DNA from 4 places in the Carnimonas bestiolae genome. Region 1 is predicted to be linked to each of the others. Evidence: predicted binding sites of a transcription regulator. Region 1 holds the regulator's gene; each other region holds the start of a gene.
The links. The regulator LexA, encoded in region 1, represses DNA repair genes until DNA is damaged. The targets are predictions, from matches to a motif close to TACTGTNTANNTANACAGTA.
Positions count from the first base shown of each region.

Region 2: the regulator LexA is predicted to act here: its motif matches at 1,359-1,378, upstream of R84865_RS12685 (YqiA/YcfP family alpha/beta fold hydrolase).
Region 3: the regulator LexA is predicted to act here: its motif matches at 1,168-1,187, upstream of imuA (translesion DNA synthesis-associated protein ImuA).
Region 4: the regulator LexA is predicted to act here: its motif matches at 1,305-1,324, upstream of recN (DNA repair protein RecN).

Region 1 covers NZ_JBPCZK010000001.1:331,060-334,270, reverse strand. Annotated here, with positions in the region: gene R84865_RS01560 (DUF6586 family protein) at 1-237, shown strand, start outside; gene R84865_RS01555 (hypothetical protein) at 443-685, shown strand; gene lexA (transcriptional repressor LexA) at 962-1,618, opposite strand; gene nagZ (beta-N-acetylhexosaminidase) at 2,087-3,115, shown strand; gene R84865_RS01540 (hypoxanthine-guanine phosphoribosyltransferase) at 3,200-3,211, shown strand, end outside.
Region 2 covers NZ_JBPCZK010000013.1:56,290-59,500, forward strand. Annotated here, with positions in the region: gene pgi (glucose-6-phosphate isomerase) at 1-1,338, shown strand, start outside; gene R84865_RS12685 (YqiA/YcfP family alpha/beta fold hydrolase) at 1,521-2,117, shown strand; gene parE (DNA topoisomerase IV subunit B) at 2,139-3,211, shown strand, end outside.
Region 3 covers NZ_JBPCZK010000004.1:71,533-74,743, forward strand. Annotated here, with positions in the region: gene R84865_RS06685 (Y-family DNA polymerase) at 1-454, opposite strand, end outside; gene imuA (translesion DNA synthesis-associated protein ImuA) at 474-1,109, opposite strand; gene R84865_RS06695 (helicase HerA-like domain-containing protein) at 1,591-3,114, opposite strand.
Region 4 covers NZ_JBPCZK010000005.1:161,540-164,750, forward strand. Annotated here, with positions in the region: gene recN (DNA repair protein RecN) at 1-1,259, opposite strand, end outside; gene grpE (nucleotide exchange factor GrpE) at 1,539-2,126, shown strand; gene dnaK (molecular chaperone DnaK) at 2,304-3,211, shown strand, end outside.

The sequences.
Region 1 (3,211 bases):
CGCGAGCACGCTGATGACAGCGCCGAGCTGCGCCGCTTGTCGCAGCAGCTGCTGCCGGGCGGTGAGCTATCGGTGCTGTTTGATCATCCGCTCTATGCACCTCAGGCAGCTTCCGGCGCTTACGCGGCTGGCAGCGCCACCATTGCGAGCGATGCACAAAAGCTGTCACTGGAGCACTGTTTGCAGCGTTTAAAAGCGCTGCTAAACGAGCTGCGGGAGAGTAGCCTCGAATGGTGATCTGTCGCTATTCTTAACGTGGTGATAGAATACGTCTCCTTTCGATGATGCGATTCCGTTGAGAAAACACCATCGCTCGGTGACGGGTACCGCTGCGCGCTCTTTAATGGCGCTTGCCAAGCGAACCTTCGATCGCTGCTCCGCGGCATTCGTCCGCCGGATGCTTGCCCGCACCGCCTATTGATCAACAGGACGAGGTGATGAAATGTCCGATACCGCTATTCTGGAAATTGTGGAATTGGCCGATGGTGAAGTTGTCCTCCGTCCTTCCGAAGGCGCCGGAGATGCGCTGGTGTCGGTGCGTTTTTCCTCTGAAGCACTTGAGTTGCTGCGCACCTCGCGCTTTCAGGTGGCCAAGGAGATGATCGATCACGCCATCACGCGCACTCGACTGTGGGACGAAGGCGACGTGATCGAAGAAGTGGATGATCACACCACCGTGCACTGAAGCACATCGGCAAGTCTCTGCATCGTGTCGCCACTGCTGGGCCAATAGCAACGCCGACGCGACAAAAAAGGCAGCGTTTTCACGCTGCCTTTTTTATTGCCGTTTTGTCGCTGTAAGCGAACGACGCGCTTTGCGAAACGACGCATGGCAGATTATTCGTTGCGCAGATAGCAGGGCGCTTTGTCCTGGGTGGATGAGCGACCCTCCATGCTGCATTGGTGCCGGCCGGCCGCACCGCCGCAGCGATCACACCGGCCGTACAGTGCCTCACGGCTATTAGTGCAGTCCTTGGCCGTTGTCGCCCCTGATAATGCCCACGCCAACCCCTTCGATATCAAACCCTTCGCTGGGATCGACGATGATCGGTTCGAAGTCAGGGTTTTCTGCCAGCAGCCGTATCTCCTTGCCGGAGCGCTCGAAGCGCTTGACGGTAACATCTTCGCCAATCCGGGCAATCACGATCTGACCATTACGCACCTCGCTGGTGCGGTGAACCGCCAGCAGATCGCCATCGAGAATGCCGGCGTCGCGCATCGACAGCCCCTTAACGCGCAGCAGATAGTCGGCTCGCGGTGAGAAGAAGTCGGCCGGCAGCGGGCAGTAGCGATCAATATGCTCGGTCGCCAGTACTGGGCTGCCTGCGGCCACCTGACCGATAACGGCGAGCCCTTGTGCTTCTTCGATGGGCTCGTTAGCGGCAGCATCGCTGGCAGGCTCCTGATTGACCACGCGAATACCTCGCGAAGCGCCGGGGATCATTTCGATCACGCCCTTGCGCTTGAGCGCCTTCAAGTGTTCTTCAGCAGCATTGGCCGAGCGAAACCCCAGCGCCTGCGCAATTTCCGCGCGAGTGGGGGGGTAACCGTGAGTAGCCAGAGTACCGGTGATCAGGTCCAGTACTTCTTGTTGGCGGCGAGTAAGCGGTTTGGTCATAGCGGTTTGGCCTAAGCGGAATCCATGACTGTAATTGTATCCAGTATTATCGCTAACGCAAGGGGGAGTAGCGGGCGACGCATCATTAATGGCTGCGCTTTATATGTCGCAGGCCGAATCACGAATTAGGGAAAGGGCAACGAATAAGTGCACTTTGCGCAGTCGTGGCCGAATCACGAAAGACGGCTCGGGCAACGAATGAGTGCACTTTGCGCAGTCGTCGCCGAATCACGAAAGACGGCTCGGGCAACGAATGAGTGCACTTTGCGCCACCGCAGGCCGAACTAATAAAGGTGACGCGAACAGGGAATGGTTCGCTCTTTATGTGGTCAGTAGGGCGATGCCTCTGTTTTATTGAGCGCCGAGCGCTGCGCTTGCCGGGAGTTTTAACGGCCACTGTGGGTGCCTCGACTCCCTTTCGGCCAGCGCCTAGAATAGCGCAGATATTTATCTGTCAGGAGAATGGCCATGAGCGTTGCTCTCGGTCCCGTTATGATCGACGTGGCCTCTACAACCCTCGATAACAGTGATCGCGCACTGCTCGAGCATCCTTCGGTGGGCGGCGTGGTGCTGTTTGCACGCAATCTGGAATCGCCCGCGCAGTGTCGAGCGCTGTGCGACGCCATCCGCAGTCAGCGTCCGGATATTCTGATCAGCGTCGATCATGAGGGAGGACGGGTGCAGCGGCTGCGTGAAGGACTGACCTCGCTGCCGCCCATGTGCGCCTTTGGCCATCGCTATCCAGAACAACCGCAGCAAACGCTGGCATTGGTGCACGAATGCGGTTGGCTAATGTCGCAAGAGTTGGCAGCCTGCGGTGTCGATTTCTCCTTTGCGCCGGTGTTGGATGTTGATGAGAAACTCAGCAAGGTGATTGGCGAGCGCTCGTTTTCGCCGGTGCCGGCACAGGTCAGCACGCTGGCCGGTGCGCTGCTCGATGGCTTCGAAGAGGGGGGTATGGCGTCGGTAGGCAAGCATTTTCCCGGTCACGGTGGGGTTGAAGCAGACTCTCATCTCGAGCTACCGGTTGACGAGCGCTCGCTGGCGGCGCTTGAAGCTCACGATCTGATTCCATTTACTGAGTTGGCCTCGCGTCTGACGGCGGTGATGCCATCCCACGTGCGCTATCCCGCCTTCGATCCTAATCCGACCGGCTTCTCCGCTGCCTGGCTCGATTATCTACGCAATACGCTTGGGTTCAGCGGTGCGATTCTCTCCGATGATTTATCGATGCATGGTGCAAGTTTCGCCGGTGGGCCGGTAGAGCGCGCTCAGCTAGCGCTGCAAGCGGGCTGTGATGCAGTGTTGGTGTGCAATGATCGCGACGCTGCGCGTGCGGTGCTCGATAGCGTTGCTCCAGAGGATGAGCGGGCCGCGCGCCTCGCAGCGCTGCGTCGTACCCAGCCGCTGCCTTCATTGGATGTGCTCAAGGCGCTGCCGCGCTGGCAGCACGCGCACGATAGTTTAACCGCGCTGGCTGCTCAGTACGGCTATTGAGTGGTATCCTAGCACTACAACGGAGGCTGCCAACGCAGCGCTCCGTCTTTTTATTTCACTTCCAACCACTGCCAGATTGCTTTCATGACCGCCTTA
Region 2 (3,211 bases), on a different contig from region 1:
GCCAGCGATGATCTGGAAGTCGAAGGGCAGAACGTAGTGGCCGACGTGCACAAGTCGCTCGAGCGCATGGCGGAACTGGTCGAAAAACTGCACTCCGGTAGCTGGAAAGGCGTTACCGGCAAAACCGTTACTGACGTGGTCAATCTGGGCGTAGGCGGCTCTGATCTTGGCCCGCTGATGGTGTCCAACGCGCTCAGCGGTTTCCGTGCCGAGTCTTCCAATCCGGTGGCTGTTCACTTTGCTTCCACTATCGATGGCACTCAGCTGGCCGACATTCTGCCCAAGCTCGACCCTGAAACCACCATCTTCATCTATTCCTCGAAGTCGTTTACCACCATCGACACCAAGGCCAACGCTGATACCGCGATGACCTGGCTGAATCTGGGTACCGGTGCGCAAGAGCCTGAGCTCAAGGCCAACCATTTTATTGGCGTGTCTACTCAGGCCGACAAGATGGACGAATGGGGCTTCGCGCCCGAAAACCAGGTATTGTTCTGGGATTGGGTCGGCGGTCGCTACTCGCTGTGGAGCGGCATTGGTCTGGGCATCGCTATCGAAGTGGGCATCGAGAACTTCCAGCGCCTGCTGGCGGGTGCGCACAAAATGGACGAGCACTTCCGCACCACTGAACTCAAAGACAACCTGCCGGTACTGTTCGCGCTGGCCGGCGTCTGGAACGTTGACTTCCTCGATATTCGCTCGCTGGCGGTGCTGCCGTACGACGGCCGCCTGAAATCCCTGCCGGGCTATTTCCAGCAGCTCGAAATGGAATCCAACGGTAAGTCGGTGACCAACGCTGGTCAGCAGGTTGACTACTCTACCTGCCCGATTATCTGGGGCGAAGTCGGTCCTAATGGTCAGCACGCCTTCTATCAGTTGCTGCACCAGGGCACTCAGAAGGTGGCGTGCGATTTCATTGCGCCGCTCAACCGCTACGACGAAATCGACAACGATGCGCTGCGCGAAAGCTTCAAGGTTCAGCACCGCCTAGCGCTGGCCAACTGCTTTGCGCAGTCGCGCGTGCTGATGCTCGGCGACGACGCGGTCAAGAGCGAACAGACACCGCCTCCGTATCAGCGCTACGCGGGCAACCAGCCTTCCTCTACGCTGCTGATCGATTCGGTAAATCCCGAAACCCTCGGCGCTCTGGTAGCGCTCTATGAGCACAAGGTGTTTGTGCAGGGCGTTATCTGGGACATCGACTCTTTCGATCAGTGGGGCGTGCAGCTCGGTAAGAAAATTGCCACCGAAACCGAGCAGAACCTGATTACCGGTGAAGGTCTTGATGAGCTCGACGACTCAACCCGTCATTTGATTGAAATTGCTCGCAAGGCGTAACAATAGTGCTTGAGCCTGAACACTGTTTGCGTATACAGTATTTTGTGCGTCTAACGCGGTGAGTTCAGGCCTTACAGCCACCAAAGCTGCATCAGTCGCCACGATTGATGCAGCTTTTTTGCGGAATATCTATGCTTAACCGGCACGGGCACTTTCTACCTAACGCTTGGTCATGGATGTGTATGAGTATTAACACGGTTCTTTACTTACACGGCTTTAACAGCTCGCCTGATTCGTTCAAGGCGCAGGCTACTCGGCACGCCATCGAGGCCCTGAGCACGCCGGTCAACTTCATTGCGCCGCAGCTCGACGCCGAGCCCGCCACAGCGATGGCGCAGATCGATGCTATTATCGATGGGTTGTCCGAAGAAGAGGCGCGCGGGCTTGGGCTGATTGGCAGTTCGATGGGGGGCTTCTATGCTACCTGCGCCGCCGAGCAGCGAGGCATCAAGTCGGTGGCGTTAATCAATCCGGCGGTGCATCCGGCGGTGTTCGCCCGTGAGTGGGTGGACCAAACCCACGTCAACGAAACCAACGGTTCCCAGGTGGTGGTCGAAGCGCACTTCGTTGACCAACTGCGCGAGATGGAGCCTGCGCAAACCACTGCACCCGAGCGTTATCTTGTTATGCTGGGCGCTGTTGATGAAGTGCTCGACTATCGTCAGGCGCTCGCGTATTACCAAGGCGCTACTTTCAAGGTCGATCCCGAAGGTGATCACGCGCTGGAGAGTTATGTGGGGGAGTTGCCCAATGTGCTCGCCCACTTTCATTTGTCTTAACACCCTGATTATTTGAGCCACATGAGCCAATACAGCGCCAGTTCCATTGAGGTCCTCTCGGGCCTTGACCCGGTGCGTAAACGCCCCGGGATGTACACCGACACTGCTCGTCCCAATCATCTGGTACAAGAGGTCGTCGACAACAGCGTCGACGAAGCCCTGGCCGGCTACGCCAATGCGATTGTCGTGCGTCTGCGCGACGACGGCGGCGTTGAGGTCGAGGATAACGGCCGTGGGATGCCCACCGATATTCACCCCGAGCATGGGGTGAGTGGTGTCGAGCTGATTCTGACGCGGCTGCACGCCGGCGGTAAGTTTTCCAACGATAGCTATCGCTTCTCCGGCGGTTTGCACGGGGTGGGCGTCTCGGTGGTCAATGCGCTCTCCACCCGGCTCGAAATTGAGGTGTGGCGAGATGGCGTACGTCAGGCAATTGCTTTCGAGAACGGTGAGAAGGTCGAGGAGCTGCACGAGATTGGCAGCGCACCCAAGCGTGCCAGCGGCACGCTGCTGCGCTTTTGGCCCGATGCCAGCTATTTCGACAGTGCCAAGGTCGCGGTAACACGGCTGCGCCATTTGCTGCGCGCCAAGGCAGTGCTGTGCCCTGGCCTTAAGGTAACGCTGTTCGATACCGACGGTAGCGATACCGTGTGGCAGTACGCCGATGGCCTGAAGGATTACCTGTCGCAAGCGCTCGACGGCTTCGAACTGCTGCCCAGTTCTCCGGTGCTGGGGCATGCCGAAGACGATGATCACCATGTCGATTGGGCGCTGCAGTGGCTGCCCGAAGGCGGAGAGGGAGTGCAGGAGTCCTACGTCAACCTGATTCCCACGCCGCTGGGCGGAACCCACGTCAACGGCTTACGTAGCGGGTTGATCGAGGCGCTGAAAGAGTTTTGCGAATACCGCAATCTGATTCCCAAGAACGTCAAGCTGACCGGCGATGACCTGTGGGAGCGCATCGCCTTCGTGCTGTCGGTGAAAATGCACGATCCACAGTTTGCGGGGCAGACCAAGGAGCGGCTGTCGTCGCGCACGGTGGCGTCGATTGTTGCGGCGGCGGTGAAGGATTCGTTCTCGCTGTGGCTCAACTC
Region 3 (3,211 bases), on a different contig from region 1:
TGCACAGAATACGGGCCGCTAACGGATAAGGCGCCGCGTTCAGCCGGTACTCAAGGCCCAGCGTATCCAGCGCACGCCGCATGCGCTGCTCAAGTTCGGGCCAAGGCCCCAACAGCGGCAGACTGCTGGCCACTTCGATCAGCAGCGCATCGCCCTGATACAGCGCCACTTGCGAACTAAAGTGCCCGGCCCAGTTAGCCAGCAGCTGTAGCAACGCCTGAGTACGTTCGGCGTCATGGGGTTGAATCACCAGCTGATGACAGCGCGCCCGCGCAGCAGCAACCGCCATGCCCGGCTCAATGCCGCTGGCACGAGCAGGCGTATTGGCACTGTGGACACGGCGGCGCTGTGCGGGGCCGTCGATCAGAATCAGCGGCGCGTGTGGCTGTGGCTGATGGCGCAGCACCGCATCGAGTGCCAGCCGTGGGAAATAAAGAGCGACCCAGCGCAGCATGCTTTTACCCTGTGCTCCGTTAGCTCAGCGCCACGGCTGTCGCAGCAGGACGCGCACCGCGGCATTTCAGCACCGATAGCGTGCGGCCCTGCAGTAACAGCCGCACCACCGCCGGAGAAGCCTGCTGCTGAGCAGCTTGCCGACGCCACACGAAGGCATGGGCGCTGCCGCTGTCAGCGGCACTGTGCAGGCGCCGCAGCGCCGTTGCGCTGGCACGCTGCGGCCAGCATAGCACCGCCCCGCAGCAGCCAGAGCGCAGGCACTGTTCGGCGGCCCACAGCACGTCGTCGTCGTTGCAGTCGAGCAGCGTTACCCACTCCAGTGACACCCCTGCCCTGGCCCAGGCGTGCGCACAGGGCAGCCACGGAGGCGCAATCAGCACCACCGGACTGCGCTGCTGCGTCAGCCGTGCCAACAGCGGCCACAGCAGCGCAAGTTCACCGAGGCCAGCGCCATCGGCCAGCAGCTCGATCAGCCCCTGACGGGGCCAGCCGCCCGCCAGCTGACGATCAAGCTCGCGATGTCCGGTGGCCAGCGTTTCGCTAGCCGCTTCCGACGCCGCATGACGCCGCCCCGTCCACAGCTGCTGACTGTTCATCAGTTGCTGTAGCGCGTCGGTATGTGTGGCGCGGCGCGAGGTGCTGTGTATCGACATGACGTGTTACCTAAAAGAGCCTGCACTAATAGGTGTAGTTTGTACGCTGTTTGTTAATAGCTGTCTATATATACAGTATTCAGAAACGACATATAGCCTGCCATCGCTGCGATATGGCTCGCACTTCGTCTTTCATGTCAGTGAGATAGCGCGCGTCGGAGTGAGAGTCATGCGAATAGCGCAGCAGAGACGTACCTTGCGCTACTACATGCGGGCTGCGGGTAACGTGGCTGCACACTAGGGCGGCAGCGCTGGCTTCTCGCTAACGCTGCTGAAAAAGGAAGGAAGGCTACAAACAACAAGCGCAGTGCTGTCGATCAGCCCTGCGCTTGGAAAGGGATGGCGGTAAAGGACGCGCCGTGCAACGCGGGGGCGGGCCCCTTTTAGAAGCCTCTGTAGCGAGCCTATGGCTCTATAGGCACGGCTCCGCCTCAGTTACAGAAGGCGAGCAACGGCTCGCCAAACCGCATGCCACGCGTCGTTACTTGCGTCGCGTTAGATTACCAAACAGCCCGCGCACCAACTGACGACCGCCCTGCTTCAGCACGCTTTCTACCACACCCTGACGACCATGGGAGCCAAACAGCACGCCTTTCAGTTCGTCGGTCCAGCTCGAGGAATCGCCGCTCTGCTTGCTAGCGCTCGACTTGCCATCGCTCGACTTCTTCGCGCTCTCGCTAGCTGCCGCGCCGCTCTCCTGCGACTCGTCGTCACCGCTCTTCTGCTCCGCTCGCTTGGCCAGCAATTCAGCCGCTGATTCGCGATTAACGGCGGTGTCGTATTTATCACCGAACGGGCTGTCGGCCAGCACCTGTTGACGCTCTTCGTCACTGATCGCGCCCATGCGGCAGCGCGGCGGAGCGATACGGTCATGCTCTACTGGCGTGGGTACGCCGTTGTCGTCCAGCAGCGATACCAGTGCTTCCCCGGTGCCTAGTGCCGAGATCGTCTTCTTCACATCGAGCTTGGGATTTTCGGGGAAGGTTTCTGCTGCCGTTTTGACCGCTTTCTGATCGCGAGGCGTATAGGCACGCAGCGCATGCTGGATGCGGTTACCCAACTGCCCCAGCACCGGCCCCGGCATATCGTCGGGAAACTGCGAACAGAAGTAGACGCCAACCCCCTTGGAGCGAATCAGACGCACCACCTGCTCGATACGGTCCATCAACGCATCGGGCGCATCGTCGAACAGCAAATGAGCTTCGTCGAAAATAAACGCCAGCTTGGGTTTGTCGGCATCGCCCACTTCAGGCAGTTGCTCGAAGAGCTCGGACAGCACCCACAGCAGGAAGGTGGAATAAAGGCGCGGCTTCAGCACTAGCTGATCGGAGGCAAGAATATTGATAACGCCACGCCCATCGCTGTCGGTGCGCATCAGGTCGTCAAGCTCCAGCGCAGGCTCACCAAAGAACTGCGTCGCGCCCTCTTTTTCGAGCCCCAGCAGCGAACGCTGGATGGCCGCCACGGTTTGCGCACTGATCAGGCCGTACTCTTCAGAGAGCGCCTTACGCTCCTCGGACACCAGCTTGAGGATGGCGCGCAGATCGTCGAAGTCGAGCAGCAACAACCCTTGATCGTCGGCAACCTTGAAGGCAATTTCGAGCACGCTGGACTGGGTATCGTTCAGCTCCAGTACGCGACTGAGCAGCGTCGGTCCCATTTCACTGATGGTCGTACGTACCGGATGCCCTTTCTTGCCGTAGATGTCCCATAACACCGTGGGGCTCGCTTCGGCGGCATAATCTTCGATGCCCATCGCCTTGGCGCGCTCCACCAGCTTGTCGTCACCCTTGCCAGGCATCGACAGGCCCGCCACATCGCCTTTCACGTCGGCCATGAAAACCGGTACGCCGATCCGCGAAAAGCCTTCCGCCAGCGTCATTAGCGTAACGGTTTTGCCGGTACCGGTAGCGCCCGCCACCAGACCGTGGCGGTTGGCATACTTGGGTTGCAGCAGCGCGGTGACATCGCTGTCGACACTTTTGCCGAGGGTAATCGGTTGCATCACATATCCTGCGTCGGAAAGAAGAAAGAGTTGCTTGGTGGAAACAGTCACTGAGCGCAAGTTTATCCTAAAAAAGCGCAAAACCCACCCGTTCACG
Region 4 (3,211 bases), on a different contig from region 1:
TGGCCGGGATTGGCGCTGATCAGGAATTGCACGTGATCCATGCCTTCTGGCTGGGCGCTGTCGCGTCGGTTGACGGCAACGTCGAACACTGCCTTGTCCATTCCCAGGAAGCTAAGCTGCTGCTGTATTTGCTGTGCCAGCTCTTCTGCGTGAGCATTGCGCGCTTCCGATACCTGCTGTGCCAGCGCTCGCCATTCGTCACGCAGCTCGCGCACTTTCACACTGAGCGACTCGAGGTCGTCGTCGCTCATTTCCAACTGCTCAAGTTCAGCTGCCAGCCGAGTGTGTAAAGCGACCACTTCATCGGGCATCACATGATGCTTGCGGGCAATTCGGTGCACGTCGGCCAGTCGCTCATCAACAAATGCCAGTCGCTCGGGATCGAGCTCCTCGCCATCAATGAAGTGTGACAGCTCGCTGCTCGCTTCATCCAGTTGAATGCTGGCTTCTTCGATCATTGCGAGAGCGCTGGCGATAGCATCGCTGTTGGTGCGCGGCAATTCCATCAGAGCGCTTTTCGCCTGCGCCAGCCTTGCCGCTGCTCCCTGCTCATCATCATTGCAGCAATGCAGCGCCAACTGTGCCTGCTGACGCGATTGTTCAGCATGAGCGAGGCGCGTTTGCTCTTGCTCCAGATGGTGAAGCTCGTCTTCGGCCAATGCCAACTGGTCCAATTCTTCTACCTGATAGCGCAGCAGTTGACGTCTCGCCTGAGCTTCACTGCCGTTCTCCTGCGCCTGTTTTAGACGTTTGCGTGCCTGCGACCACTCTTTGTAGAGGGTGCGCAGTTCAGCAACCTGTGCGGTAACACCTGCGTACTCATCGAGCAGTAGCTGATGCTGCTGTTCGCGCAGCAACGATTGATGCGCATGCTGTGAGTGCACGTCGATCAGCAATTCACTGAGCGCCTTAAGATCGGTCAGTGTGCACGGTGTGCCGTTAATCCATGCGCGGGTACGTCCGTTCGCGGAAACTACCCTGCGCAGTAGACACTCGCTGCTATCCAATTCGCGGGCATCAAGCCAGGCTCGAGCGGCGTTCAGGCGCGATAGATCGAACCGAGCCGTCAATTCGGCCCGTTCACACCCGTGACGCACGCTGCCGCCTTCGGCGCGCTCGCCAAGGCACATCGACAGTGCCCCCAGCAGAATCGATTTGCCTGCTCCTGTTTCACCAGTAATTGCGGTCATACCGTGGCTGAAGTCGAGCTCCAGATGGTCGACAATCGCGTAATTGCGGATGCAAAGCTGAGTCAGCATTGATCTTCTCCTGATGGCCTGAATGGCGAACGTAGGGAGTAATGCGCCTGTTCATGTATACAGTTATTGGGTGTTTATAACACGCCACATGGAAAAATATACAGTCTTTTTTATCCGGCTTTCGAGCAATCACCGTCTTGAGATTGGCGCCGTCAACCCCATTCTATGTGTGTCAACTTATTCAAGCGCCGCAGCGGGGCGGTTTGGCCGAAGCGCGCAGCAGTTCAGCGTTACCGTATACAGCTAGCGAGCGGTAACTAGACGATTCAGGAGAAACCAATGTCGCGGAATCCAGAAGAGAATAGCCATCCTCAAGATGACGTTACTGGCGAGTTTCAGCAGGCTGAAGATCAGCATGAAAACGTTGTTGAAGGTGTCGTAGAAGAGGGCGCGGAAGGCGGCTCTGCGCTTGAACAGCGCATCGAAGCGCTGGAAGCAGAGCTGTCCGAAGCGAAGGATCAAGCGCTGCGTGCGGCGGCTGAAGCGCAAAATTCACGCCGGCGTGCCACCCAAGATGTTGAAAAGGCGCGCAAGTTCGCGCTCGAAAAGTTCGTCAAGGAGCTGCTGCCGGTCGCCGATAGCCTCGAGAAGGCGCTCGATACCATGCAAACGCAGGGCACCGACGAGATTCACCTTGAAGGGGTGAAGATGACCCGCGATATGCTGCAAAACACTCTGCAGAAACAAGGCGTTGAGGTGTTCGATCCGCAAGGCGAGCCCTTCGATCCGCAGTACCACGAAGCAATGACGATGGTGCCCAATCCTGATGTCGAACCCAACACGGTAATCGACGTAATGCAGAAGGGATATTCGCTCAATGGCCGCGTGGTGCGCCCAGCGATGGTGGTTGTTAGCAAAGCACCCTGAGCAGTTTTGGCGCGTTGTTAACGTAAGGCCCTTGAAACGCTATCAAGCGCCCTTATATACCCAAGCAGTCGAACGGCAAAGGCAGCTAGCAACAAGGCTCCCCTACGCCGTACTAACAAACATACATGTTGATTGGTGGTGCACACCGCCAAGCGAATCGGAATCGAGGTGAAATCTATGGGACGGATTATCGGAATTGACCTTGGTACTACCAACTCTTGTGTGGCAGTACTTGATGGCGACTCGGCACGCGTTATCGAAAACGCTGAAGGCGCTCGTACTACGCCTTCCATCGTTGCGTATACCGACGACGAACAGGTGCTGGTAGGCCAGTCTGCCAAACGCCAGGCAGTCACCAACCCCAACAACACGCTGTATGCGGTCAAACGCTTGATCGGTCGTAAGTTCAGCGATGCTGAAGTGCAGAAGGACCTCAAGCTGGTTCCTTACACCATCACGGAAGCCGACAACGGCGATGCCTGGGTTGAAGCGAAAGGCCAGAAAATGGCTCCGCCGCAGGTCAGCGCTGAAGTGCTGAAGAAAATGAAGAAAACCGCCGAAGATTATCTCGGCGAGAAAGTAACCGAAGCGGTTATTACCGTGCCGGCTTACTTTAACGACAACCAGCGTCAGGCAACTAAAGACGCCGGTCGCATCGCGGGTCTCGATGTTAAGCGTATCATCAACGAGCCTACTGCGGCTGCGCTTGCCTACGGCATGGACAAGTCTCGCGGTGACAAAACCATCGCGGTTTACGACCTGGGCGGTGGTACCTTCGATATTTCCATCATCGAAGTGGCTGACGTTGACGGTGAAACGCAGTTCGAAGTGCTGTCGACCAACGGTGACACCTTCCTGGGTGGTGAGGACTTCGACACCAAACTGATCGACTATCTGGTCAGCGAATTCAAAAAGGACAGCGGTATCGATCTGTCGGGTGATTCGCTTGCCATGCAGCGCCTGAAAGAAGCGGCTGAAAAAGCCAAGATCGAGCTTTCTTCCGCGCCGCAAACCGACGTCAATCTGCCGTACATTACTGCAGACAACACTGGTCCCAAGCACCTGAACGTCAAAGTTACTCGTGC